3 regions of the Roseococcus sp. GW821-FHT12F05 genome follow, and region 3 is predicted to be linked to each of the others. Evidence: predicted binding sites of a transcription regulator. Region 3 holds the regulator's gene; each other region holds the start of a gene.
The links. The regulator LexA, encoded in region 3, represses DNA repair genes until DNA is damaged. The targets are predictions, from matches to a motif close to TGTTCTANNTANGTTC.
Positions count from the first base shown of each region.

Region 1: uvrA (excinuclease ABC subunit UvrA) is a predicted target of LexA. The motif match lies at 7,653-7,668, and genes of this name have one in related genera.
Region 2: AC1ROY_RS04795 (ImuA family protein) is a predicted target of LexA. The motif match lies at 6,055-6,070, and genes of this name have one in related genera.

Region 1 is NZ_JBXAQB010000004.1:24,029-33,343, forward strand. It holds gene AC1ROY_RS11980 (MFS transporter) at 1-796, shown strand, start outside; gene AC1ROY_RS11985 (Bug family tripartite tricarboxylate transporter substrate binding protein) at 946-1,920, shown strand; tRNA gene AC1ROY_RS11990 (tRNA-Lys) at 2,150-2,225, opposite strand; gene AC1ROY_RS11995 (peptidylprolyl isomerase) at 2,280-2,801, opposite strand; gene AC1ROY_RS12000 (peptidylprolyl isomerase) at 2,932-3,507, opposite strand; gene coaD (pantetheine-phosphate adenylyltransferase) at 3,550-4,062, opposite strand; gene gyrA (DNA gyrase subunit A) at 4,055-6,853, opposite strand; gene ssb (single-stranded DNA-binding protein) at 7,011-7,523, opposite strand; gene uvrA (excinuclease ABC subunit UvrA) at 7,693-9,315, shown strand, end outside.
Region 2 is NZ_JBXAQB010000002.1:1,330-10,644, reverse strand. It holds gene AC1ROY_RS04810 (hypothetical protein) at 1-451, opposite strand, end outside; gene AC1ROY_RS04815 (MATE family efflux transporter) at 1-4, shown strand, start outside; gene AC1ROY_RS04805 (error-prone DNA polymerase) at 520-3,804, opposite strand; gene AC1ROY_RS04800 (DNA polymerase Y subunit UmuC family protein) at 3,801-5,168, opposite strand; gene AC1ROY_RS04795 (ImuA family protein) at 5,269-6,039, opposite strand; gene AC1ROY_RS04790 (trypsin-like peptidase domain-containing protein) at 6,235-6,963, shown strand; gene AC1ROY_RS04785 (DUF1127 domain-containing protein) at 6,974-7,204, opposite strand; gene AC1ROY_RS04780 (LysR substrate-binding domain-containing protein) at 7,329-8,189, shown strand; gene AC1ROY_RS04775 (tripartite tricarboxylate transporter substrate binding protein) at 8,257-9,222, shown strand; gene AC1ROY_RS04770 (tripartite tricarboxylate transporter substrate-binding protein) at 9,299-9,315, shown strand, end outside.
Region 3 is NZ_JBXAQB010000002.1:390,980-400,294, reverse strand. It holds gene AC1ROY_RS06740 (OpgC family protein) at 1-283, opposite strand, end outside; gene AC1ROY_RS06735 (SGNH/GDSL hydrolase family protein) at 300-1,040, shown strand; gene AC1ROY_RS06730 (ETC complex I subunit) at 1,086-1,409, shown strand; tRNA gene AC1ROY_RS06725 (tRNA-Arg) at 1,419-1,495, shown strand; gene AC1ROY_RS06720 (hypothetical protein) at 1,599-1,916, shown strand; gene AC1ROY_RS06715 (DUF169 domain-containing protein) at 1,913-2,719, opposite strand; gene AC1ROY_RS06710 (hypothetical protein) at 2,798-3,076, shown strand; gene AC1ROY_RS06705 (N-formylglutamate amidohydrolase) at 3,113-3,976, shown strand; gene lexA (transcriptional repressor LexA) at 3,981-4,670, opposite strand; gene AC1ROY_RS06695 (Rossmann-fold NAD(P)-binding domain-containing protein) at 4,877-5,749, shown strand; gene AC1ROY_RS06690 (alpha/beta hydrolase) at 5,702-6,487, opposite strand; gene AC1ROY_RS06685 (glycosyltransferase family 4 protein) at 6,511-7,623, shown strand; gene AC1ROY_RS06680 (glycosyltransferase family 9 protein) at 7,620-8,525, shown strand; gene AC1ROY_RS06675 (NYN domain-containing protein) at 8,507-9,315, opposite strand, start outside.

The DNA.
Region 1 (9,315 bases), on a different contig from region 3:
CGGGCCGCGCGAGCCGTTCGACGCGCCGGGCGCGGTGCTGCTCGTGGCGGCGGTCGCCACCATCCTGCTGGCGGTGAACCGGGCGCCGGCGCCGGTTTCTCTCGTGCTGGCCGCCGCGGCGATCGCCTGCGCCGCCGGGTTCGTCTGGCATAGCCGCCGTGCCGCGCGGCCCATCATCGATCTCAGCCTGATCCACCGGCCGGGCTTCGCGGCGCTGAACCTGTCGAACGCGATGATGACCTTCGCGGGCTTCGCCGTGATGCTGCTCGTGCCGTTCTACCTGGCGCGCATCGCCGGGCTGGAGGCGGGGGTGCTGGGCCTCGTGCTCGCCACCAGCCCGGCCGGAGGAATGCTCGGATCCTGGCTGGGCGGGAGGACGGTGACGCGGTTCGGGTCGCGCGCCGTGCTGGTTGTGGGCGCGATGCTCAACGCCGCCGGGCTGCTGGGCATCGCACCCTGGGGCGCAGGCACTCCGCTGCCGCTGCTGGTCACGGCGCTTGTGGCGCAGGGCATGGGCCTCGGCCTGTTCACCCTCGCCTATACCGACCGGGTGACGGCGACGATGCGGCGGGAGGATCGCGGTGTTGCCGGCAGCCTGACCATGCTGACGCGCACCTTCGGTGTGGTCGGCGCGGCGTCCCTGCTGACGCTGCTGCTCGGCGCAAGCGAGGCGGGGCTGCTGGCGCAAGGCCATCCGCCCACCGAGGCCTTCCTCACCGCCTTCGGCCGGGCCTTCATGCTGGCGGGGGTCTTGCCGCTGCTGGCGCTGCCCCTGCTGCTGCGCCAGCGCGGCTGACACGCCGCCTCCCGCCGGCAGGCGCGCCGACCCGTTCGAAGCGCCTCATGGCCTCGCTCGACGGGGAGATCCGGTGGCCTGGGCGGGCAGACCTTGCCCTTTCGGCCTACCCCTTCCGGGCGCATGCTGCGCGGCGGAGGAAGCAACCCATGATCCTGTCCCGTCGCCCCCTGCTGGCGCTGGCTGGCGCTGCCCTGGCCCGCCCGGCGCTGGCCGCCGGCTATCCGGACCGCGCCATCCGCTTCGTCGTGCCCTTCGCCACCGGCGGCAATGCCGACCAGGTCGGCCGGCTCACCGCGCCCGGCCTCGCCGACCGGCTGGGCCAGCCCGTGGTGGTGGACAATCGCGGCGGCGGCGGCGGCAGTATCGGCGCGCTGCAGGTCGCCCGCAGCCGGCCGGATGGCTACACCCTGCTGCTGGGCTCCAACGGCCCGGTGGTCAACAACCCGGCCATGCGGAGCAACCTCGGCTACGACCCGGTGCGGGACTTCGCGCCGATCGGCCTGATCTGCCGCACCGCCCAGGTGCTGGCGGTGACGAAGGACATGCCGGTGCGGAACCTTGCCGAATACATCGAATACGCCAAGGCGCGTCCGGGGCAGGTGACGGGCAGTTCCTCCGGCAACGGCAGCACGGCGCATTTCGCCATGGAACTGTTCTGCCTCGCCACCGGCACGCGGCTGCAGCACGTGCCCTATGCCAGCGGCGGCGTGGCGCTGCCGGACCTGTTGGCGGGCAACATCAACTCCTCGATCACCGAGATCACCACCGCCCTGCCGCTGCACCGGGAGGGGACGATCCGCATCCTCGGCGTCTCCAGCGCGCACCGCTCGCCGCTGGCCCCGGAGCTGCCGACCTTCGACGAGGCCGGCGTGCCCGGCTATCGCGCCGCCGCCTATCTCGGCCTCCTGGTCCCGGCCGGCGCGCCCTCCGAGGTGCTGGAGAAGCTGACCGCGGCGCTCACGGCTGTTGTCACCGACCCCCCGACCCGCCGGCGGTTCGAGGAGCTGGGCTCCGAGATGGCCGAGCCGGAGGAGGCGACGCCGGCCGGCTTCGCCGCCTTCCTGGAGGTGGAGCGGGCCAATGCCGCCCGCGCCGCCGAGGCCGCCGGGCTGCGCGGTTGACACGTTGGCGGCGGCGGCCCGTCGGGGCCGCCGGATGGGGGACCAGCGGCCACGCCAGAACCGGTGGGGCTGCGGCGCCATCCGATTCTGCGGATAGCCCTCTTGTCGTTGTGTCCGGCTTGGCCGAGCGCATGTTGGCGGCTGCTGCGGAGAGGCGATGAGGGTCGGGCATCGCGTAGTGCCAAAATCGACGATGCGGGAACGAATTCGCGGAAAATGACGGAAAACATGGTGAGCCCGGTGGGACTCGAACCCACGACCCCATGATTAAAAGTCACGTGCTCTACCGGCTGAGCTACGGGCTCACGAAGGCGGGAAGCGGTCCCGCGCGGCGCAGAAGCACCGCGCGGGCGAGCAGGTCAAGTGTCGGCGAGCACGCGCATGCTGATCAGCTTGTCGGGCGTGCGGACCATCCCGCTGCTGCCGGCGCCGCGCGCGATCTTGTCCACGGCCTCCATGCCCTCCGTCACCTCACCCCAGATCGTGTACTGGCCATCGAGGCTCGAGGCGGGCGCGAACATGATGAAGAACTGGCTGTTCGCCGTATGCGGGTCCTGCGTGCGGGCCATGCCGCAGGTGCCGCGCACGAAGCGGGCCTTCGCCGGCGGGCTGAACTCGGCCTTCAGGTTCGGCAGGTCGGAGCCGCCGGTGCCGGTGCCGGTCGGGTCGCCGCCCTGGGCCATGAAGCCCTCGATCACGCGGTGGAAGGGCGTGCCATCGTAGAAGCCCTTGCGGGCGAGCGTCTTGATCTGCTCGACATGCAGCGGCGCGAGATCGGGGCGCAGCTGGATGACGACGCGGCCGCCATCCTTCAGCTCGAGGACGAGGGTGTTCTCGCCGTCCGGAGCGCCCTGGGCTTCGGCTTCATTGGTCTCGGACATGGGTCGCTCCTGCAGCAAAGGGGGTGATGGTCACGAAATCCTCGGCCGGCGCGTTGAGGCGCCGGCCCGGTTCGCGGGATCAATAGTTGGGAATGCCGTGGGCTCCAAGGCGGGCCCGCCGCAAGGGCCTTCAGGCGTCCGCGAGCACGCGCATGCGGATCAGGCGGTCCGGCGGATTCGGCACCATGCCGCTGCCGCCCACGCCGCGCTTGATCTTGTCCACCTGCTCCATGCCCTCGGTGACCTGGCCCCAGATGGTGTACTGGCCATCGAGGCTCGAGCCGGGCGCGAACATGATGAAGAACTGGCTGTTCGCGGTGTTCGGATCCTGCGTGCGGGCCATGCCGCAGGTGCCGCGCAGGAAGCGTGCGCGGGACGGCGGGCTGAACTCGGCGCGCAGGTTCGGCAGGTCGGAGCCGCCGGTGCCGGTGCCGGTCGGGTCGCCGCCCTGGGCCATGAAGCCCTCGATCACGCGATGGAAGGGCGTGCCGTTGTAGAAGCCGCGCCGCGTCAGGAGCTTGATGCGCTCGACATGCAGCGGCGCAAGGTCGGGGCGCAGGCGGATGGTGACCCGGCCATTGTCCTTCAGCTCCATGATGAGCGTGTTCTCGCGGTCGGGAGCGCCCTGGGCGATAGCCCGGTCGGCCCCGGCAGCGGTGGCCCCGGCGATGATCAGGGGCGTGGTCAGCAAGGCTCGGCGATTCATGAGCGATCCTCCGTGGTGGGGATATGGTCGGGCCTCGCGGCCCTATTCGGCGGCTTTCTTGCGCGTCTTCGCCAGCGTCCGCTCCAGCGTGAGCGGAGGCACGAAGCTCGTGATGTCGCCGCCGAGCTGGGCGATCTCCTTCACGAAGCGCGAGGAGATGAAGTGGTTGCGCTCGCTGGCCATGAGGAAGACCGTCTCGATCTGCTGGTCCAGCCGCGCGTTCATGCCGGCCATCTGGAACTCGTAGTCGAAGTCGGTGACGGCGCGCAGCCCGCGGAAGATCATCTGCGCGCCGACCTCGCGCGCGAAGCCGATCAGCAGGCCGGTGAAGGGCCGCACCTCGATCGTGCAGCCCGTGCGCGCGGCGATCTGGTCGGTCTCGGCGCGGACCAGCTCGGCGCGCTCCTCCAGCGGAAAGAGCGGGCCCTTGCCGATGTTCATGGCGACGCCCACGACGAGCTTGTCCACCAGCCGCGCGGCGCGGCCGATGACGTCGAGATGCCCGTTCGTGACCGGGTCGAAGGTGCCCGGATACAGGGCGATGCGCTCAACCATATTCAGGACCTTCCCCCGCACTTTCCCCGGCATTGTCCGAGGTGTTTTCCGAGGAATTCTCCGAGCTGTTCTCCCCGGGGCCTTCCTCGGCATCCTCCACGACGGGGAAGCAGCTCATGACGCGCTCCGCCTCGTCCATCCTCTGCAGCATGACGCCCTGCGAGGTCCGTCCCGTCTGGCGCACCTGGTCCGCCTCGAAGCGGATGGCCTGGCCGCCATCGGTCATCAGCATGATGTGGTCGCCCGAGGTGACGTTGAAGGTGGCGACCACCTCCGACCCCGTGCGCCGGCTTAGCGTGATGTTGCCGATGCCCTGGCCGCCGCGGCCGGACACGCGATACTCATAGGCGCTGGTGCGCTTGCCGAAGCCGCGGTCGGTGACGGCGAGCAGGAACTGCTCCGCCGCCTCCAGGTCGGCGACGCGCTCGGCGCTGAGCGTGACCTCCTCGACCGGAACCTCCTCGGTCTCCTCCACGGGGACAGGGGCCTCGGCGACCTCCTCGCCGGCGGCGCGGCGCTTCTGGGCCGCCAGCTTCAGATAGGCCGTCCGCTCCTCCGGGCTGGCCTCGACATGCCCGAGCACGGCGAGCGCGATGACCGAATCGTCCTTGATGAGCCGGATGCCGCGCACGCCCGTCGAGTCGCGGCCGGCGAAGACGCGCAGCGTGTCGGCATCGGCCACGAAGCGGATGGCACGGCCGCGGCGCGTGGCGAGCAGCACGTCGTCGCCCTCGCGGCAGGTGGCGACGCCGATCAGCGAATCGCCCTCGTCCAGCTTCATCGCGATCAGCCCCGACGACCGCACGTTGCGGAAGTCGCTCAGCCGGTTGCGGCGGACATTGCCCTGCACCGTCGCGAAGACGAGGTGCAGGTGCTCCCACAGGCTCTCGTCCTGCGGCAGCGGCAGCACGGCCGTGACGGACTCGCCCTCGGCCAGCTGCAGCACCTGGCGCAGCGAGCGGCCCTTGCCGCCCGTGCCGCCCTCGGGGAGCTGCCAGACCTTCTCGCGGAACACGATGCCGCGGCTGGTGAAGAACAGCACCCACTGATGGGTGTGGCCTACGAAGCTGCGCACCACCACGTCGTCGGCGCGCGTCGAGGCCGCGCTGCGCCCCCGCCCGCCGCGATGCTGCGCGCGGAAGACGTCGAGCGCGGTGCGCTTCACATAGCCGTCGCGCGTCAGCGTCACGATCATCGAGGCCGGTGCGATCAGGCTCTCGTCGTCGATGTCGGCGGCATAGTCGGCGATGCGCGTCAGGCGCGGCGAGTGCAGCGTGGCGCGGACGGCCAGCAGCTCCTCGGTCATCACCTCCATGCGGCGCGGGCGGCTGGAGAGGATCTCCAGCAGCTCCATGATCTTCGCGCCGACCTCCTTGAGCTCGGCGTCGATCTTCTCGCGCTCGAGCCCGGTCAGGCGCTGCAGCCGCAGCTCCAGGATGCCGCGCGCCTGGGCCTCGGTGAAGCGCATCGTGCCCTCGGCCGAGAGCTCGTTGCCCTCGTCCTGCACGAGCGCCACCAGCGGCGCCACGTCCACGGCCGGCCAGTCGCGCGCCATCAGGGCCACGCGGGCGGCGGCGGCGTCGGGGCTCGCCCGGATGAGGCGGATCACCTCGTCGATATTGGCCACCGCGATGGCGAGGCCGATCAGGTTATGCGCCCGCTCGCGCGCCTTCGCGAGGCGATGGCGCGAGCGGCGCAGGATCACCTCCTCGCGGAAGGCGATGAAGGCCAGCAGCGCGTCGCGCACGCCCATGAGCTGCGGCCGGCCGCCGTTCAGCGCGAGGAAGTTCACGGGGAAGCTGATCTGCAGCGAGGTCATGCGGTAGAGCTGGTTCAGTACCACCTCGGCCACCGCCTCGCGCTTGAGCTCGATCACGATGCGCAGGCCCGAGCGGTCGCTCTCGTCGCGCAGGTCGCTGATGCCCTCGATGAGCTTCGAGCGGACGAGCTCGGCGATCTTCTCCATCAGGACCGACTTGTTGACCTGGTAGGGGATCTCGCTGACGGCGATGGCCTGCCGTCCGCCCTTCATCTCCTCGATCTGGCAGTCGGCGCGCAGCGGGATGGAGCCGCGCCCCGTCTCGAAGGCCGAGCGGATGCCCGCGCGGCCGAGGATGATGCCGCCCGTCGGGAAGTCCGGGCCGGGCATGATCTCCATGATCTGGTCGAGCGTGGTGTCCGGATCCTTCACCAGCGCCAGGGTGGCGTCGATCACCTCGGTCGGGTTGTGGGTGGGGATGTTGGTCGCCATGCCGACGGCGATGCCGGCCGCGCCGTTGACCAGAAGGTTCGGGAAGGAGGCCGGCAGGACGCGCGGCTCCTTCTCGGATTCGTCGTAGTTCGGCTGGAACTCGACGGTGTCCTCATCGATGCCCTCGAGCAGCGCGGCGGCCGCCTTGGCCAGCCGGACCTCGGTGTAGCGCATCTGCGCCGGCGGATCGCCGTCCATGGAGCCGAAGTTGCCCTGGCCGTCGATGAGCGGGATGCGCATGGAGAAGGACTGCGCCATCCGGACGGTCGCGTCGTAGATCGAGGCGTCGCCATGCGGGTGATACTTGCCCATGACGTCACCGACCACGCGGGCGGACTTCCGGTGCGGCTTGTCGAAGGTGTAGCCGGCCTCGTGCATGGCGAAGAGGATGCGCCGGTGCACGGGCTTGAGGCCGTCGCGCACGTCGGGGAGCGCACGGCTCACGATGACGCTCATCGCGTAATCGAGATAGGAGCGGCGCATCTCCTCTTCGAGGGCGACGGGCGCGACGTCCTGCGGTTTGGTGTCGTCTTCGGCCAAGGGAAAGTCCTGGTTGGTGGAACCTAGGGGCTATGCCCCGGGAACCTGGCAGGGTGAACGTGTACGTTCACCGTTTCCTGCACCTTACATCAGTGAAAGGGTCCAGGGCCAAAAGCCCTGGCGGGGAGCGCGAGGGGCAGGGCCCCTCGCAAGGTCGTCAGAACGGAATATCGTCGTCCATATCCGCTTTCTTCCCCGAATCCCATCCGCCCGACTTCGGCGGCCCGCTGCGCGCCGGCGCCGAGCTGCGCTCGCCGTAGCCGCCGCTCTTGGCGCCGCCGCCGCCATACTCGCGCTCCTCGCCCATGTCACCGCCGCCCGAGGCCCGGCCGCCGATCAGCGCGAGCTCGCCGCGGAACTGCCGCAGCACGATCTCGGTCGAGTAGCGGTCGGCGCCCGACTGGTCCTGCCACTTCCGGGTCTCAAGCTGGCCTTCGACGTAGACCTCGCTGCCCTTCTTCAGATAGCGCTCGGCGATCTCGCCCAGCTTCTCGTTGAAGATGGCCACCGAGTGCCACTCGGTGCGCTCCTGCTGGTTGCCCTCGCGGTCCTTGAAGCGCTCGCTGGTCGCCAGGCGCAGGTTCACGACCTTCCCGCCATTCTGGAAGTTCCGCACCTCGGGGTCCTTGCCGAGGCGCCCCAGGATGATCACCTTGTTCACTCCGGCCATGGGCCGCGCCTCCTTCAGATCGGCCGCGGAAACTACCTTTTCCGCAGCAAGCGGGCCAGCCCCGGCAATTTCCGGGGTCCTGGGCCGTTTTCATGCTTTGCGCCGCAGCATATATGGTGCAGACAGCGTGAACACAATATGAACATCCAGCCCCCCGGAGCCCTTGTCCATGCCGCGTGATGCCGCCGATCCCAACGTGAAGGGGGAGCTCATCCGGATTCGGGGCGCCCGCCAGCACAATCTGAAGTCGCTGGACCTGGACCTGCCGCGCGGGAAGCTGGTGGTGCTGACGGGGTTGTCGGGCTCGGGCAAGTCGTCGCTCGCTTTCGACACGATCTATGCCGAGGGGCAGCGGCGGTATGTCGAGAGCCTCAGCGCCTATGCGCGGCAGTTCCTGCAGCTCATGCAGAAGCCTGACGTGGACAGCATCGAGGGCCTCTCGCCGGCCATCTCGATCGAGCAGAAGACCACCTCGCACAATCCGCGCTCGACGGTCGGCACGGTGACGGAGATCCACGACTACATGCGCCTGCTCTGGGCGCGGGTGGGCGTGCCCTATTCGCCGGCGACCGGCCTGCCCATCGAGGCGCAGACCGTCAGCCAGATGGTCGACCGCGTGATGGACATGCCGGAGGGCACGCGGCTGCTGATCCTGGCGCCCGTCATCCGCGGCAAGAAGGGCGAGTACCGCAAGGAGCTCGCCGAATACCAGCGCCGCGGCTTCGAGCGCGTGAAGATCAACGGCACGCTGATGCAGATCGGCGACGCGCCCAAGCTCGACAAGAAGCTGAAGCACGACATCGAGGTGGTGGTGGACCGCGTGGTGGTGCGCGAGGGGCTGGCCCAGCGGCTGGCGGACAGCTTCGAGACGGCGCTCGCCCTGGCCGACGGCATCGCCTATGCGGAGAACGCGGATACCGCGGAGCGCACGGTGTTCTCGCAGAAATTCGCCTGCCCCGTGTCCGGCTTCTCGATCGAGGAGATCGAGCCGCGGCTGTTTTCGTTCAACTCGCCCCAGGGTGCCTGCCCGACCTGCGACGGGCTGGGGACGGAAAGCTTCTTCGACCCGGCGCTGGTGATCCCGAACCCTTCGGCAAGCCTGAAGGCCGGCACGATCGCGCCCTGGGCCGGCAACGCCAGCACGCCCTATTTCGACCAGACCCTGGCCTCGCTCGCCGCGCATCTGAAGATCGACCTGAAGGCCCCGTGGGAGAATCTCCCGGAGGAGGCCCAAAGCGCCATCCTCTTTGGCACCGGCAAGGAGCCGGTGACGCTCAAGTACAAGGACGGGCTGCGCGCCTATGAGGTGCAGAAGCCCTTCGAGGGCGTGATCTCCAACCTCGAGCGCCGCTTCCGCGAAAGCGACAATCCCTGGGTCCGCGAGGACATGGCTCGCTACCGGGCAGACAAGCCCTGCCACGCCTGCAGCGGGTATCGGCTCAAGCCGCAGTCGCTGGCGGTGAAGGTGGCGGGCTCGCATATCGGCGAGGCCTCGGCGCTCTCCATCCGGCGCGCGCGCGAGTGGTTTTCCGCGGTCATGCCCACCCTCACGCCGCAGCGGCAGGAGATCGCGCGGCGCATCCTGCGCGAGATCGAGGACCGGCTGCAGTTCCTGGTCGATGTGGGGCTGGACTACCTGTCGCTCGCGCGTTCCTCCGCCACGCTCTCCGGCGGCGAGAGCCAGCGCATCCGGCTGGCGTCGCAGATCGGCAGCGGGCTGACCGGCGTGCTCTACGTTCTGGACGAGCCCTCCATCGGCCTGCACCAGCGCGACAACGAGCGGCTGCTGGTC
Region 2 (9,315 bases), 390 kb from region 3:
ATAATCCGCGCGGCAGGCGCGAGGGCTCGAAGGCCGCGGCGAGCACGTGCCCGCTGCGCTTGAGCGCGCAGGCGAGGCCCACCAGCAGCGGCATGGCGCGATAGGCGGTGAGCGGCGGCGCCAGCCGGTGCAGCAGCCCGAGCGCCAGGCTGCGCGAGCCCTGCTGCGCCGCGCTGACGGCCAGCAGCAGCGCGGATTCCGTCTCGGTGATGTGCGGGCAGAGCGGGCCGGCGAGGTGCAGCGTCGGAAGGCCGCGCAGCAGCGGGTCGAGCATGAGGGCCGTGCCCTCTGTGCCACCCGCGGCCAGGACGAGCGCAGCCTCGGCCATGGGGCCGGCCGGCCCTTCGGCGGCCCAGGCGCGGGCCGCGTCCAGCAGCAGGCGCTCGGCCTCGGGCAAAGCTTCTGAATCCTGCCCGAGATGGGGCCAGGCGGGCAGGCCGCGAGTCGCCATGGAAGAACCTCCGGTGTCGGGAGGTTGTAGTGCAATTGAGAATGACTCGCAAATTTATATCGAAGGCTTCAATGAAAATCCCGGCTGGGCTGGCGGAGGCCCCGGCCTTTCGGCCTCGGAGAGGGCCTTATCCCGTCCGGCGGCGCGATCACTCCGTTCGAGGGATCGAGGTCCAGCTCGTGCAGCGTGTGGAGCAGGCCGGAATGATCCTCTAGCCTGCGGACCACGAGGTGCAGGATGGGCACGTGATGGCCGGGACCCTCGGCCCGCTCCATCCGGCCCTCGGCGATGACGAGGCGCGCGCCGACCACCTCGGCGCGGTGGCGCTGCGAGATGTCGCGGAAGAGCACGAGGTTGGCCACGCCGTGCTCGTCCTCGATGGTGAAGAAGATCACGCCCTTGGCGCTCTCGGGGTGCTGACGCACCAGCACGAGACCGGCCAGCCGCAGCCAGGCGCCGGGGGGAGCCTTGTTGAATTCGGCGGTGGTGACGGATTTGAGGCGCTGCAGCTCCGGGCGCAGCAGGGTGAGCGGATGCTGGCGCAGGCTGAGGCCGGTGGCGGTGTAGTCCAGCACCACCTGCTCGCCGGCGGTGGTGCGGGGCAGGCGGGCGGCTGGTTCGGCGACAGGAGCCTCCAGCGGGACCTCCCGCTCGATGGCGGCCGCCTCCCACATGGCGGCGCGGCGGTCGAGGCCGAGGCCGCGCAGGGCATCGGCCTCGGCGAGGCGCTCCACGCTGCGGCGGTCGAGCCGCGCGCGGAGGATCATGTCGCGGAGGTCGGTGAAGGGGCGGGCGGCGGCGATGCGCAGGGCGGCGTCCTCGGAGAGGCCGCTGACGAGGCGGAGGCCGAGGCGGAGGGCATGACGCAGCTTGTGGCCAAGTGGGCGGCTTGAGCCAGGAATCTCCTCCTGTGCGGAATCCCAGCCGCTGATCGTCACGTCGATCGGCAGTACCTGCACGCCCTTGTCCCGCGCTTCGCGGATGATCTGCGCCGGCGCGTAGAAGCCCATGGGCTGACTGTTCAGCAGCGCGCAGGTGAAGGCCGTGGTGCGATGGCATTTCAGCCAGGCCGAGATGTAGACCAGCAGCGCGAAGCTTGCCGCGTGGCTTTCCGGAAAGCCGTAGGAGCTGAAACCGTCGAGCCGCCTGAAGCAGCGCTCGGCGAAGTCCTTATCGTAGCCGTTGGCCACCATGCCCGCGATGAATTCGGGATGGAACTTCGGCAGGTCGCCCGTGTGCTTGAAGGTCGCCATGGCGCGGCGCAACTCGTCGGCGCGTGTGGGGGAGAAGCCGGCACCGACGATGGCGATCTTCATCGCCTGTTCCTGGAAGAGCGGGATGCCCATGGTGTAGTCCAGCACCTCCTCCAGGCCCTTGGGGATATTCGGCTCTTCCTCGCGATTCCGCCGACGGAGGTAAGGGTGCACCATGTCGCCCTGGATGGGGCCGGGCCGCACGATCGCGACCTCCACCACAAGGTCCTTGAACTCACGCGGCTTAAGGCGCGGCAGCATGTTCATCTGCGCACGGCTTTCCACCTGGAAGACGCCGAGACTCTCGCCGCGGCACAGCATTTCGTAAGTCGCCTTGCTCTCCTGGCGGATGTCGGCCATCGCCCGGATGCCGGTCAGATCCAGGGCACGACGGATGCAGCTCAGCATTCCGAGACCGAGCACATCGACCTTCAGCATCTTCATCGCATCGATATCGTCCTTGTCCCACTCGATGGTGTGGCGGTCCTTCATCGCCGCTCGCGTGACGACACAGAATTCGGTCAGCGGTCCGCGCGTCAGGACGAAACCGCCGACATGGGTGGAAAGATGTCGGGGAAAATTCTTGATCTCTACGGCCAGTTCGCAGGCCAGCTTCACGCGCGGGTTCGAGAGGTCGAGCCCATGGGCTTCGGCGATCTCCTCCCAGCTCGACTCATTGCCGGGCGAACCGCCGGCCTTGGCCATGAAAGCGGTCGCCTCTTCCTCGATGCCGAGAGCCTTGCCCACCTCGCGGATCGCGCTGCGGCTGCGGTAGCGGATCACCGTCGCGGCGATGGCGGCGCGGTGGCGGCCGTAACGCTGATAGATGTGCTGGATGACATCTTCGCGCCGCTCGTGCTCGAAATCCACGTCGATATCGGGCGGCTCGCCACGCTGCTCGCTGATGAAGCGCTCGAAGAGAAGCTTGTAGGTTTCAGGGCGCAGCGAGGTGATGCCGAGTGCGAAGCAGACTGCCGAATTGGCAGCAGAGCCCCGACCCTGGCAGAGAATACCCTGATCGCGAGCGTAGCGCACGATCTCGCTCACCGTGAGGAAGTAGGACGCGTACTTCAGCTTGCCGATGATGCCGAGCTCCTTGTCGAGCTGTGCCTGCACCTCCGGCTTCACGCCCTCGGGCCACATCCTCGGCACGGCCTCGGCTACGCGCGCCTCCAGCGTCTCCTGCGGCGTCCGGCCAGGGTCGAGGATCTCCTCCGGATATTCGTAGTGCAGATGCTCCATGTCGAAGCGGCAGGCCGCCTCCACCTCGGCCACGCGTTCCACCGCCTCCTCGTGCCCGTTGAAGAGGCGGCGCATCTCCTCCTCCGGCTTGAGGCAGGCCTCGCCATTGGGCTCGGCGGCGAAGCCCAGCTCGTCCACCGTGCAGCCGAGGCGGATGGCGCTCAGCACGTCGGCGAGGCGCCGGCGCTCCGGCACGTGGTAGCGCACGCCGCCGGCCGCGATCAGCCGCGCCTCCGGCACCTGTGCCAGCATATCCAGCCGATGCCGGTCGGCGCCGCGCGCACGGGTCTGCGCGGCGAGCAGCAGCGGCAGTGCCAGCCGCTCGCGCAGCATCCGCGCCTCGCGGGCGTGACGGGAGGCGAATTCGCGGTCGGGCGCATCCGGCGCCATCCGCGCCAGCACCTGCCCCTCCATCGCCGTGTACATCTGCTCGGGCGTGATCGGGCACTCGCCCTTGGGCGCCTCCATCCGCACGGTCGAGAGCAGGAGGCAGAGGCGGCCCCAGGCGGCGCGGTCGGTCGGCCAGGCGAGGTACTCGCTGCCGTCGGTCAGGCAGAGACGCACGCCCGCGAGGAAGCGCAGCTCCGTCTCGATCCCCTCCTCCTTCAGGTCCGCGACGGCCCGCTGGCAGGCGACCCAGCCGCGCACGAGCCCGGCCATGGAGTTGCGGTCGGCGATGCCGAGCACGCGATGCCCGTGCAGCGCCGCGGCCATGGCGAACTCGTGCGGGTGCGAGGCGCCCTCGAGGAAGGTGAAGTTGGACAGGGCGCCCAGCTCGCCGAAGACAGCGCTCCGGGCTATCGGCATCGCGCGGCCGGCGCGACGCCGGGCGGGGAGGGGCAGGACCGCGGCGGTCACGGCAGGAACCCGTGGATGAACCACCTCACGTCAGGCTTTCCCGCTGCGCCGCACCGGCAGACCCACCAGCGCGCGCCCGAGGCGAGCTGCACGCGGTAATAGTCGCGCGGCGGGCGGTCCTCCGGCGTGCGCCACCATTCGGGCTCGATGCGTTCCGGTCCCTCGGCCGAGACCACGCGCTCCACCCGCCGGCCGAGGCGGATCTGGAAGGGTGGATCGTCCGGGAGCACGGCGCTGGCCTCCACGGGGATGGGCCGCCGTAGCAGCCGCAGCGGCCGCGGCGCGGCCGGGGCTTCGGCGACCGGCTCGAAGGCATCCGCTTTCCGGACCGCCCGCTCCGGCCAGTGCGAGTCCCGCGGCTCCAGCCGCCAGATGCGCACGCGTTGGGCCAGGCGGTCCAGCAGCTCCGAAAGAGCCTCCTTCGGCGTCTCCTCGCCGGGCAGGCCGGCCTGGCGGGCGTGCAGCGCCTCGGTCACCTCGGCGTCCAGGATCAGTTTCTCGAAGCCCAGCTCCGGCTGCAGCTCCTCGATGCGGCGGCCGAGCAGCCGGCGGAGATGGGCGGGGTCACGGCTCGCCTGTCCGAGCCCCTGGCGCAGCTCCTGCCAGGAGCCGTCGCCGCGGAAGGCGAGCAGCCTGAGCGCCCGCGCGCCCTCGCCGGATTCCAGCAGCCCCACGCAGAGAAGGTCGGCCAGCGCGCCGGTCGCCCACTCCAGCGCCGGCGCGGTGCAGAGCGGCGAAAGGTATTCGCGCGCCTGGACATGGCGCGGCGGCGGCCGGATCGGCGTGAAGGGCGCGACCCGGCCGCGCAGCGCGGCCAGCTCCTCGGCGATGGCGGTGCCGAAGCGCCGGGCCAGCGGGCCGCGCGGCTGCGCCTCCAGCGCGGCGACGTCGCGCAGGCCGAGGCGATGCAGGGCCGGGATCATCTCCTCCGGCAGGGCAAGGGCGGTCACGGGCAGACGGGGCAGGGCGGCGGCCTCCTGATCCGGCGCCAGCACCTGCGGCCGCGCGCCGGCGCGCAACAGGGCGGCGAGCGCGGCCGGCGCGCCGCCCAGCAGCCCGCGCACGGTTGCCCCAGCCGCGGCGAAGGCGCCCAGCACGCGGCGCAGCAGCTCGGGCTCGCGGTCGGGCAGGCCGGTGGTCTCGATGAGGAGGCCCTCCTCGCGCCAGATCCCCACCAGCGGCGAGAAGCGCAGCGCCCAGACGGCCGGGCGCTCGGCGGCCAGCCTCTCGCCATGCAGCATGAGGAAGCGACGGTCGCCTAGAGGCGTGCCGGCCTGGGCTGGCGGCAAAGGCGGCGCCGCGCAGGGCAGGCCGCCCTCGAAGAGCGGGAGGCTCGGGGTGCGGGCGAAGCGGCGGCTGCCCATCAGGGGAATCTTGAGGGGCTCTGCCCCTCAAACACCCCGGCAGGAAACTGAGTTTCCTGCACCTTCCATCCGTAAAAAAGATCCAGGGGGGCGAACCTCCTCACGCCCGCCTCCGCTTCGCCGCCGGCGCGGCCTGCGCGGGCGCGAGCGTCCGCAGCTCCCCGCGCGCCGCGTCCCACTCGCCGACCCAGGCGCCCGGCCGTCCGCCGCGGGCGCGCAGCAGGGCGATCTCCCAGCCGGGCTCGCCCAGATGGTGCGGGCCGGCCTCGGGCGAGGCGCGGGCGGAGAGCCGCCAGCGGGTCAGCGCCGCGGTCGGACCTGGACTCTCGTCGTCCGGGCGCAGCAGCAGGCCGATCCCGCCGCCCGTCTCGGCGGCAAGCTGGAGGCGTCGGGCGGCGGTGAGGTCGAGCGTCGCGCCGAAAAGCAGGGCGCCGCCGATGGCCGGGCAGCGTAGCCCCTCCTCGGCGGCCCAGAGCGCGTCGGCCGGGCGCGGGGCGCGGACCAGGATCAGGCCGGCCGCCGAGAGGCCGAGGTGCGCGAGGCCAGGCGGGTAGGCGTCGGGCTCGGGCGCGATCCAGAGCACGGAGCGGCCGGGCAGGGCGGCCTGGACACGGGCCAGCAGCAGCGCGGAGAAGCCCATCGCAGCGCCCGGCTCGGCCGAGAGCACCTCGTGCAACCCGGCCAGGGGGAGCCCGTTCCAGGGCAGATGCGCATCGAGCTCGGGCGAGAGGGGCAGGGCGGCGCGGCCGGTGCCGAAGCCGGCCATGCCCGGGTCGAGCCGCGCGATCCGCGCCCGCAGCCCGGCGAGGAGGGCCGCCCGATCAGTCGGATCTGGCTCGGTCGGGTGGGGGAGGGGGGCTTCGACGGACATATGGGTTGCGATGAATGTTCTCTATATGTTCTAGTATCCCCACCCGCCCTGGTCAAGGACCTTCGCGTCGAGCCTGGAGGGATCCGGAGCCACAAAAGCTTCCGCAAAAATCCAAAGCGAATCAGCCCGAAGAAGGGTTTTCTTAACCTCCCCCCATCACTCTGCCCCTTGTCCCCCCGAAGGAGGCACCCCCTGATGACCCTTTCCGCGCGGCTGGCGCCTGTGCTGGTGCTTGTCCTGGCCTCCCTCGTGGCCTGTGCCCCTCTGCCGGCCGTCCAGGCCGAAGGCACGCCCGCCGCGCGCGTGGCGCGCGACAGCCTCGCCAGCCTGCAGGCCAGCGGCGTCTCGGTCGGCGCCGGGATCGCCGTGGACAGCCGGCATCTCCTCACCAATGCCCATGTGGTGCGCCAGGCGGGAGGCCACGTGACCGTCCGCCGCGCCGATGGCGGCGCCGAGGCCAGGGCCACCCTCGTCGGCACCTCGCCGCGCATGGATCTCGCCGTGCTCCGCATGCCCGAGGGTTTTCTCCGGCCTGCCAGCCTCGCGCCGGACATCCCCAGCGAGAGCGAGGCGATCTGGGCTTTGGGACCGGAGGGGCTCGGCCGCTCGCTCGCGACCGGCCGCGTGGCCCGGCCCTGGATCCAGCTGCGCGGGTTCGGCCCGGGCTTCACGGCCCGGCTCGGCGCCCTGATGGGCTTCTCCGGCGGCCCCGTGGTGGACCGCGACGGGCGGGTGATGGGCCTGACCACCGCGCTGCCCGATCCGGGCAACGCCCCGGTCCTCGCCATGATGACCGGGGTCGACCTGACCGGCTTCGCCGAGGGCGATCGCCGCCAGGTCTTCATCCTCGACATCCGCGAGGCGATGGACGAGGCGCGGCGGATGGGGGCGCTGCCCGCCACCCGCCTGGCCAGCGCCGATTAGCGCGGGGCGGTCAGCAGCCCTGGACGTCCCAGGGTTTGCGCAGCGCCTCGTATCGCGCCTCGGCTGGCGTGACGCCGATGTCGCGCAGCATGTGCTCGTCCAGCTCCGCGAGGTGTTGGCGCGTCTCGAAGGCGCGCCAGAATCGCGTGAGGTGCTCCAGCCACAGGAAGCTATCCTTCTGGCCATCCAGCGCGGCATTGGGCCTGAACGCGGAGGGGGAGAGGAGCCGGGCGGCGGACATGACACATTCCTTCTGGGTTTCCGCGCCCCGAATCTGAGGCGCAAGGAAACAGTCGCAATCTTGGAAGCATCACTCAAACGACTAATCTTGACGTTCCCCATCAGTTTTTGTGATGATCTGCCCCATGCTTCCCGCCGGCCTCGACCCCGAACTGCTGCGCAGCTTCGTCCTTATCGCCGAGGGCCAGAGCGTCACCCGCGCCGCCGAGCGCGTAGGCCGCACCCAATCCGCCGTCTCCATGCAGATGCGCCGGCTCGAAGAGGTGCTTGGCGAGGAACTGCTGCGCCGCGGCCCGCGCGGGCTCGAGCCGACCTACAAGGGCGCCTGGCTGCTGGAGCGCGCCCGCACCCTGCTCGCGCTCAACGAGGAGATCATCACCACCTTCCGCGCCCCGCCGATCATCGGCCAGGTGCGGCTCGGCAGCCCCGACGACTACGCGCTGCAATGGCTGCCCGGCATCCTCGCCCGCTTCGGCGAGGCCTATCCGGGCATCGAGGTCGACGTGCTCTGCATGAGCTCGGAGGAGCTGGTCCAGCGGCTCGCCCATGGCCATCTCGACATGGCGCTGCTCACCGAGGGCCATGGCCGCAGCGGCGAGGAGGTCTGGCGCGGCCCGCTGCGCTGGGTCGGGCCGCAGGGCAGCGCGCTGCACAAGCGCGACCCGCTGCCGTTGGCCGCCGCCCATCCCGGCTGCACCTGGCGCCGCGCGGCACTCGAGGCGCTGGGCCGCGAGGGGCGGCGCGTGCGCGTCACCTACAACAGCACCACCCAGTCCGGCTGCTTCGCCGTTGCACTGGCGGGGCTGGCGCTCACCATCTCGACGCCCACGCGCCTGCCGGCCGGGCTCATTTGGCTCGGCGAGGCGGAGGGGCTGCCGGCGCTGGCCGAGATGGGCATCCTGCTCGCCACCGGCGAGGTGCCGCTCTCGCCCGGCGGCGAGGCGCTAGCCGAGGCCATCCGGCAGGGCTTCGCACAAGCGTCTTGAACCGCCCCTTGAGCCGGTGGGCCGCCGCGTGTTCTGGTGCTCGCCGACAATGAGGGAGAAACCCGGAATGGACCGCCGCACCGCCCTAGGTTCCATGCTCGCCGTGCCCGCGCTGGCCGCGCCGGCCTATGCGCAATCCTGGCCCGAGCGGCCGGTGCGCATCATCGTCCCCTATCCGCCCGGCGGCTCCAACGATACGGTCGCGCGCATCGTCCAGCCGCGGCTGCAGGAGATCCTGGGCAAGCCGGTCGTCGTGGACAACCGCGCCGGTGCCTCGGGCTCGGTCGGCTCCGGCGAGACCGCCCGCGCGCTGCCGGACGGCCACACCTGGCTGCTCGCGAACGACACGCTCGCCAGCAACGAGACGCTGATGAGCCTGCCCTATCGCGTGATGGAGGCCTTCACCTTCTGCTCACTGCTGGGCACCTGCCCCTATGCGCTGACCGCGCATCCCTCGACGCCCTTCCGCACACTGGCGCAGCTGATCGAGGCGGCGAAGGCCGCGCCCGAGACGCTGAGCTACGCCACGACAGGCGTGGGCTCGCTCGCCCATATCGCGACGGTGCTGCTGCAGCAGCGTGGCGGTTTCAAACTGAGCCACGTGCCCTATCGCGGCGGCGGCCCCGCCCTGCAGGACGCGCTGGCCGGCCACGTGCCGCTGTTCATGTCGAACATCGTGATCATCCTCAGCCATATGCGCGAGGGTCGGCTGCACCCGCTCGGCGTCTCCAGCGCCGCGCCGAGCCGCTTCCTGCCGAACGTGCCGACCTTCGCCTCGCAGGGCTTCCCGGGCTTCGAGGCGCTGACCTACTGGGTGATGGTCGGCCCTGCCGGCATCCCCGCGCCGATCACCAACCGCTTCCAGGCCGCGCTGAAGCAAGTGCTCTCCGAGGCGCCGGTGCAGGCGCGCATGGCGGAGCAGGGGGCCGACATCGTCGCGAGCTCGCCGGCGGAGACCGAGGCCTTTATCCGCGCCGAGATCGTCAAGTGGGGCGAGGTGATCCGGGCCAACAACATCCGGGCCGAAAGCTGAAAACAGGCTTGCCAGCCGGGGCGACGCCCGGCATGTGAATCGCGAACGTCCTGAGACAAAAAAAGGAGGTCCGGCCGTGGACCGTCGCGCATT
Region 3 (9,315 bases):
TATGGGCAACATAGAGTTTGCCGATGCGCTGGATGAGGCTGGCGGCCGCGCTGGGCCATCCGAGGCGGTCGGCACGGCCGGCATAGGCGAAGGCCCCGGCATAGCCGGCCAGCAGCACGAAGGCCTCGGTCGCATCGCAGAGGGCGAAGTTCTTCAGCGTGACCGCGCCGAGCCAGTTCCCGGGCGTGTGGTTGATCACGATCATCCACAGCGCGATGCCTCGGCAGATGTCGGCCCGTGGATCGCGGAATACGGATCTGGTGCGCGTGGCGTCCGTTGTCATTCGGGGCTAAGCTAACATGATGCGTGTCTGGCTGGGCCTTCTGATGTTGCTGGCGTCCGTGGCGCCTGGCTCCGCTTCGACAGGCGGCTGCCCCCGCGTCTCCGTCAACCTGCCGCCGCTGCCCGGGTTGCGCGCCGAGATCGCGTCCCGCAGCTCGGTGACCATCGTGGCGCTGGGCTCCTCCTCCACGGAGGGAGCCGGAGCGTCGACGCCGGTCGCGGCCTATCCGGCCCGGCTCGAGGCGCTGCTGCGGGCGGCGCTGCCTGGGCATGACATCAGCGTGATCAATGCTGGGCGATCCGGCGAGACCACGGCCGAGATGCTGGCGCGGCTCGATCGTGATGTCCTCGTCCGCCGCCCCGACCTGGTGATCTGGCAGGCCGGCGCCAACGAGGTGCTGAAGGGAGCGGCCCCCTCGGTCTTCGCCGCTCAGATGCAGGACGGGCTCGCCCGCCTGCGCGAGGCCGGCGTCGCCGTGGTGCTGATGGACAATCAGCGCGCGCCGCGCATCCTCCAGGCGCCGGGCAGTGCGCGTTTCCCGGAGGTCCTGCGCAGTCTCGCCCGCGAGCGGCGGGTGGCGCTCTTTTCGCGGGGGCGGCTGATGTCCGCCTGGGCGGAGGCCGGGTTGCCGGCCGCCGAGGTCCTGTCGCCGGACGGCCTGCACCACAACGACCGGGGCTATGCCTGCCTCGCCGAGGCACTTGCGGGCGCGCTGCTCGAGGCCGCCGGTGTCAGAACCGTTGTTGCCGGCCGCTAGACGCCTGACGCAACATATCAAAGTCGAGGACCGGAGAATTCCTGCATGAGCGGTTTGAAGCCCCTGGCACGCATCCATTGCCCGCCGCGCTCGGCGATGCAGTCGGGTCGGGCGAACACACATGAATGGGTGCTCGAATACGCACCGGCGGAACGTCTGCGGCTGGATCCGCTGACCGGCTGGCCCGGCTCGGGCGACACGCGCAATCAGCTCCATCTGCGCTTCCCGACGCGCGAGGCGGCGGTCGCCTATGCCGAGACCCGCGGCATTTCCTTCGAGGTGGAGGAGCCGCCGCGCGCGAAGCCCATCAAGCCCAAGGTCTATGCGGACAACTTCCGCACCAACCGAGGCGAGAACTGGACCCATTGACCCGAAATTGCGCCCTTAGCTCAGTTGGATAGAGCAGGAGCCTTCTAAGCTTCAGGCCGGTGGTTCGAATCCACCAGGGCGCGCCACACTCGCCAAATGCATGCGGTTTCAGTAAAATTAAGCATTGAAATGGAGCTTGTCGCTGATTTAGTACGGTCAACCAGACATTTTTGGGGGCTGGCCATCGCGATGCAGGACACCGCCGATACTGCCCTCCTTACCTTCGTGGTGAGCAATGCGCGGCGCATCGCCAGCAAGACCCTTTTTGCGATGGTCGATGTGGAGGTGCAGCTCGCCGGGGTGGTCTTCCTGATCCAGGGGGTGCAGGCGCGGCGGCTGCCGCAGGCCGGCACTTCGATCCATCTTCCAACCTTCAGGGACATCGACGGCGGGCCGAAGACAGCCATCATCCTGCCCGATGAGGTCCGCGAGCCGCTGACCGATGCCGTGCTGGCCTTCCTGGTCGAGGAAGGCCTGGCGCGGCCCCGATATGGCGGGGCGAATTAGGCCTTGCCCGCGTAGCTCTTTCCCATGCCCTGGGCCGGATCGACCTGCGGGCCGTAGGGCATGATCGGATAGCGCAGCCCGGCCTTGGACAGTCCCTTCAGCCCCTCGACGGCCCGGGCGAGATCGCCCGGCGGGCAGGCCATGAGCATTTCGTCATCGGCCACGCCGCCGTAGCGACGCTCGGCGTAGCAGGGCAGGGAGAGGCAGACCGTCCGATCCCGCAGCGCGCGACCCCAGCTGTCGGCGCAGGCGCTTTCGCCGGTGATCGAGAAGTCGTAGCGGCGGTAGTTCCGCCACTGCAGGCCGTTGATGAAGAGGATCATCTGGGCGGGATTGCCGTAGAAGAGGCAGACGTCCGGCGGGTCGAGCCTCGCCGAGCGCAGCGGCGAGACGACGAGACCATGATATTCCGGCGGCACCCGCGGCATCTGTGCCTGGTGCGCGGCCGAGGCCTCGATGTTCTGGAACCAGACGCCGTCCATCTTTCGACCCGAGGTATAGAGCTCTGAGGGAGCGTTCAGGCCGATGACGCCGCCGCAATTGCTGAATTCCGGAACATTGTCATGCGTGATGGCGAGTGTGAAACCGGCCATCCGGGCCTGTGTCACGAGCTGGCACGTGGAGAAGCGCCGGCCCTCCTGCGGCCGGCGCAGGCCTGGGACGGCCTCCATCTCGGTGCGGTCGCGGAACAGCTTCATGCCGAAGGGCAGCGTCCGCAGCCGAAGCAGGTCGGACAGGTTGTTGGCCAGTTCCGCAATCGCGGCCGCATTGGGCGTGGGGGCCTCGCTCGAACCATCGGGCATGGCGTTATCCTCCTTGTGATTGTGTCGAGGGTCGCACAAGGATGCTGGGGTATAAAGCCGATCGGGAGGAAGCAGGCCATGCGGCTGGGAGAGGCTGAGGCAGGCGCCCGGGGCGGACGGCCGGGCCACGACTCGTCGCTGGGGCTCGGACTGGCCGATCTCGCCGGGCTTCGACAGGAGGGACGGCTCGTGGAATCCGGGATGGACGCCCGGTTCAGGCCACACCCTCCGGGCAACCTGGGCGGCTTCGCCGGTTTTGACCGGATCCGGCCGCCGGGGGCCGCCGATCTGCGGGCGCAGGCTCGGGAGAAGTGCGAATCGGCTCTCGGCCATATGCCCAATACGGCAGCCGAGTGACAAAAATCCGTTGCCATGGCCTAATGCTTGCTCTGCATGGATGATCTGGCCACTCACTCCCCGCCCTATGACCTGTTGCGACCAGAGCGACAGACGAGCCCACTCGTCTTCGCCTCGCCGCATTCGGGCCGCGACTATCCCGACGACTTCCTGGCCTCGACCCGGCTGGACGCGGTCGGCATCCGGCGGAGCGAGGATGCCTTCGTGGACGAACTCTTCGCCGCGGCCCCCTCCCTGGGAGCTCCGCTTCTGGCCGCGCGCTTCCCGCGCGCCTGGTGCGACGCCAACCGCGAGCCCTGGGAGCTGGACCCGGGCATGTTCGACACGCCGCTGCCGAGCTGGGTGAACAGCGCAAGCCCGCGTGTGGGCGCCGGCCTCGGGACGATCGCGCGGGTCGTGGCGACCGGCGAGACGATCTACCGTCACCGCCTCTCCTTCTGGGAGGCCGAGCGCCGGGTCCGTTCCTGCTGGGAACCCTATCATGCAGCCCTCACATCCCTAATCGCCGAGACCCGGGACCGCTTCGGCCTGTGCCTGCTGATCGATTGCCACTCCATGCCGGCGCACCCGGCACAGGCGCTGGACCCGCCGGATTTCGTCCTGGGCGATGTCCACGGCACGACCTGCGCGCCGAGGGTCACGCGGGTGCTGGAGGCGGGACTGCAGGGGCTCGGCTACCGCGTGCGGCGCAACGACCCCTATGCCGGTGGCTACATCACCCGGCACTACGGGCGCCCCCGGGAGGGCATTCACGTCATCCAGATGGAGATTGCGCGGCCGCTCTACATGGACGAGCAGCATATCCGGCGGAGCGCGAACTTCCCCAAGCTCCAGGCCGATCTTTCAGGCCTGGTGGAAAGCCTCGCGGCGGAGGACTGGAAGCTCCTGACCGCGAGGTAGCGCGTCAGTAGCTGCGGATCAGCCCGATCAGCCGACCCTGGACCTGAACCCGGTCCGGCCCGAAGATTCGAATCTCGTGGTTCCGGTTGGCCGGCTCGAGCGCCACGGAATTCCCGCGCCGCCGTAGGCGCTTCAGGGTGACCTCATTCTCGTCCACCAGGGCCACGACGATGTCGCCATTCTCGGCGGAGTCGCCGCGCCGGATGACCACGGTGTCGCCATCCAGAATGCCCGCCTCGATCATGGAATCGCCGGCGACTTCCAGGGCATAATGCTCGCCGCTTCCCAGCATGCTGACGGGCACGTCGACGCCCTGCCCCTGATCGCGCAGGGCCTCGATCGGGATGCCCGCGGCGATGCGCCCGAAGAGCGGCAGGGTGATGGCGTTGGGTTTGTCCTGCTTGGGCGGTCGGCCGAAATTCCCCTGCACGACGTTCGGCGCGACCTCCTCGGCGGCGTCCATGCGCGGAGGCACCGCGCTGCCGGGCAGCCGCATGACCTCCAGCGCGCGGGCGCGGTGCGCGCGACGCCGCAGGAAGCCGCGTTCCTCCAAGGCCGTGATAAGACGATGGATGCCGGATTTCGACTTCAGGTCGAGGGCCGCCTTCATCTCGTCGAAGGAAGGGGAGAAGCCCGTCTCCTCGAGATGCCGATTGATGAACATGAGCAATTCATGCTGCTTCCGCGTAAGCATCGGATCTGAACCTCTCCCAAAGGGGGGAACCCCGGGTTCCCCTTGGGCCGGCGTGAACAAACCGGCAACTAGAAATTCGTTCTAGGAAGGTTCTCCCGAATCGGTCAATCGGAAAATGGCGCCAGGCCAATGTTTTGTCGGCCGTCAGCCCTTCCGGGGGCGGCCGGTGCTGGCGCGCGGTGGCGGCAACGCACAGATTGGGTGTCATGACCTCGAACACGACCCTGCTGGTGATCGGGCTGGGTTTCAGCGGCACCGCGATCGCTTCGCTCGCGGCCCGCGCCGGCATCCGCGTGATGGGAACGGCCCGCGACCCTGTCGCGGCGTCGGCGCCCGCCGGCGTTCAGTTGATCGGCTTCGCGGATCCGGAACCCTATGCGCTCGCGACGCACCTCGTCGTCACCGCGCCTCCCGGCCCGGCGGGCGACCCTGTCTGGGCCGTTCACGAACAGGCTCTCCGCACGGCACCGCTGCGTTGGGTCGGCTATCTTTCGACCACAGGGGTCTATGGAGATCGCGGGGGCGGCTGGGTGGATGAGGGCACTCCTCCGGCAGCGACTCAGGCCCGAAGCCAGCGGCGGCTGGCGGCGGAGCGCCAATGGGCAGCGCTCGAGGCCGGCACGGCCGTCGACCTGCTCCGCACCGCCGGCATCTATGGTCCAGGTCGTAGCGCCATCGACGACCTGCGGGCCGGGACAGCGCGCCGGGTCATCCGCCCGGGCCACGCCTTCGGCCGCATCCATCGGGATGACATTGCGCGCGCTGTGCTGGCGGCGCTGGCGAATGCGCCCCGGACTGGCCTCCGAATCCTTCACCTGGCCGATGATGCGCCCGCAGAACCGGCCGAGGTCACGGCGGAGGCTGCACGCCTCCTCGGCATGGAGCCCCCGCCCGGCCTCTCCTTCGCCGAGGCCTGGGCCGGCATGAGCGAGATGGGCCGGAGCTTCTGGGCGGAGAATCGTCGAGTCTCCAGTGCCGGGACGAAGGTCGCCCTGGGGTTGGAATGGGCTTATCCCAGCTATCGGGAAGGCCTACGCGCCATCCTCGCCGAGCAGCGCGCCCAGGGTACGCCCGAGTAGCGCGAGATTTTCCGGCGTCGAGAGGCGGTGATCGCCATCCTTGATGAGCGTGACCTCGACATCCCGTCCAGTGACGCGCTCCGCGATGCGCAGGCTGTGCCGCCAGGGCACGTCCGGATCCTCCTGGCCGTGCAGCAGCCGGACCGGCATCTCCAACGCGATCGGGCCGCCGAGGATCAGATGCCGACGACCGTCCTCGATGAGCGCGCGTGTGATGGGATAGTCGCCGCCGTAGGCGCTGGGCCGCATCCAGGATCCCTCCCGCTGGATCTGGTCGCGGACGGAGGCCGGAAACTCCTCCCACATCAGTTCCTCCGTGAAGTCTGGGGCGGCGGCGATGCCGATCAGCCCGGCCACCCGTTCGGCATGGCGCAGCGCCAGCAGCAGCGCGATCCAGCCGCCCATGGAGGAGCCGACCAGGATCTGCGGACCCTGGGTCAATTCTTCGAGCGCGGATGCCGCATCGGCGGTCCAGCGGCCGATCGTCCCCTCCTCGAAGCGCCCGCCGGAGGCACCGTGCCCGCTGTAGTCGAAGCGCAGGTAGGCTCGCCCCCGGGCGGCGCACCATTCCGCGAGATAGGCCGCCTTGCTGCCCGTCATGTCGCTGTGGAAGCCGCCGAGGAAGACGACGCCCGGCCCCTTCCCATCCAGCGCGCGATAAGCGAGAGGCGTGTCGCCGAGGGTGCCCATGCGTTCCTGCATGACGGTCGGATGGCACGCATGGTTGCCGTCGTCCATGCCCGGGATTAGCAACGCGTCACATGTCACGCCCCGCTGCCATCCTGCAGGTCCTGCCCGCGCTGGACTCCGGTGGAGTCGAGCGCGGGACGCTGGAAATCGCCGAAGCGATCCAGGGCGCCGGGTATCGGGCGATCGTCGCATCGGCCGGCGGCCGGCTGGTGCCGGAACTGGAGGCGCTGGGCGCCAGGCACGTGACGCTCCCGCTCGCCACCAAGTCCCCCTTTGGCATTTGGCGCAACGCGGCCCGTCTGGCGGAGCTCGCCGCCGAGGAGCAGGTCCGCATCATCCATGCGCGCTCCCGGGCTCCGGCCTGGTCCGCCCTGCTGGCGGCGCGGCGGAGCGGGGCGCATTTCGTCACCACCTATCACGGCACCTATGGCGAGGGCTGGCCCGGAAAGCGGCTCTACAATTCGGTGATGGCTCGGGGCGAGCGGGTCATCGCCATCAGCCAGCATATCGCGGACCACATCCGGCGAACGCATGCCGACAGCGGATCGATCCGGGTGATCCCCCGCGGCGTGGATCTGCGCCGCTTCGACCCGGGGCGGGTGGACCCGTCACGCGTGAGCGCGCTGCGGGCTGCGTGGTCCCTGTCCGAGGACGCTGCGGTCGTCTTGCTGCCGGCGCGGATGACCCGCTGGAAGGGGCATGGCGTCCTCATCCGCGCGCTGGATCGCCTCCCTGGGGTGATCGCCGTGCTGGCGGGGGATCTGGTGGGCCGGGAGCGCTACGTGGATGAGCTTCGCGCCCTCGCCGAAGGTCTGGGCGTCGCCGATCGCCTGCGCTTCGCGGGCCATGTCTCGGACATGCCGGCGGCCATGCTTGCGGCGGACCTCGTGGTCCATGCCAGCACGGAGCCGGAAGCCTTCGGGCGGACTGTCACGGAGGCCCAGGCCCTCGCACGGCCCGTCATCGCGTCCGATCTGGGTGGGCCCCGCGAAACCGTCGTGGATGGGGTCACCGGCTGGCTCACCCCTCCGGGCGATGCGGACGCGCTGGCGGCCACCATCACCCGCGTCCTGGCCATGCCTGCCGAAAGCCTGGCGGCGATCGGCGAGGCCGCCCGTCGGGACGTTCCCACGCTCGAGGCCATGCAGGACGCGACCTTGGCCGTCTATCGGGAATTGCTGTGACCAAGCGCATCCTCGTCATCAAGCTCGCCGCGCTTGGGGACTTCGTGCAGGCCTTCGGCCCCTTCGCCGCGATCCGGAGGCATCACCCGGATGCCGAGATCACGCTTCTGACCACGCGGCTCTTCTCGGCGCTTGCCGGCGAAAGCCCCTGGTTCGATCGGGTCTGGTCGGATGGAAGGCCCAGCTGGTGGAACCTAGGCGCCGTGGCGCGCCTCGCTCAACGGCTGAGGGCCGCGGATTTCGATCGGGTCTACGACCTGCAGACCTCCAGGAGATCCTCGCGATATCGGATGTTCGTCGGCCACCGCGCCGAGTGGTCCGGCATCGCGCGGGGCGCCTCGCACCCGGATGCGAACCCGCGCCGTGATCACCTCCACACCGTGGACCGGCAACGCGGGCAACTCGCCGCCGCGGGGATCGCTGAATTTCCCAGGCCGGACCTCGACTGGCTGGACGCGGATGTGTCCGCTCTCGGCCTGCCGCCGCGTTTCGCGCTGCTGCTTCCCGGCGCATCGGCCGGGCGGCCGGGGAAGCGCTGGCCCGCCGCGCGATTCGGGGCCTTGGCGGCGCGGCTCGGCATGCCGTCGGTGATCTGCGGCATTGCGACCGAGGCCCCGTTGGCCAGGGAGATCGAGCTCCTGGCGCCTCAGGCCATCGACCTCACCGGCCGCACCGACCTGCGGCAGCTGGCGGCCGTGGCCCGCCGGGCCAGCCTGGCGATCGGCAATGACAGCGGCCCCACCCATCTGGCGGCGGCGATGGGATGCCCGACGGTCGTGCTGTTCGGATCGGACAGCGACCCTGCCCTCTGCGCGCCGCGCGGGCAGACGGTGACGATCCTGCGCCATCAGCCGATCTCCGGGCTGTCCGTGGACGAGGTGCTTCAGGCCGCCGGTGGCTGATCGGCCCATTCCGGCCGCAGCACATGGCCGCCGCCCGGGCCGTCGCGCCGGATGAAGCCACCGGCCGCGGCCAGCAGCGCGTCGAGCGAGCCGTAGCCCGCGAAGTCGCTGCCGCGCAGGGTCTGTCCGGTCCGGTTCCGCACCATCTGTCCGAGATGCGGGACGTGCACCGGATCCTGCGCTTCCATCATGATGTCTCTGACAACGCCGAGCAGATCTGCGGTGCCTTGCGGGCCGAAGGCCTCCCCCGGCTCCGGCGAGGCCTGCCAGCCGAGCCAGCCCGCGAGCAGATCCAGCCCGATCACCTCATCGGCGGCCGAACGGACGATGCGCCCGACCTCCGGATGCGCCACCAGCCGCGTGCGCCGGTCGGCCGCGCGCAGCCGCAGCAGCAGCGGCACGAAATCGGAATCGGTGGAGAGGAGGATGAACTCGTCAAAATGCGCGGGCGACAGCATGGCTTCCATGGCGTCCAACGCGATACGGACGTCGGCCGCGTTCTTCAGCCGCGTGAGCTTGGGACAGTCGATCACCTCGAAGCCGGCCGCCATGAAGGCCCAGCGGAATTCCGAATACCGGAAGCGGGAGCCATCCTCGTCGTCCAGGGTGCCGGCGGGGTTCATGTAGCATCGCCGAAGCAGGGCTCGGCGCGGGCGATCCCCCAGCAGCCGCTCCAGCCAGGTTTCCGGCTGCTGGGCAAAGCGCAGTGCGATCTCGCTGCCGGCGCCATCCCGCAGGCCCGAGACCAGGTTGTCGAAGTCGAGGAAGATGGCGCTACGCAATTCGGGCA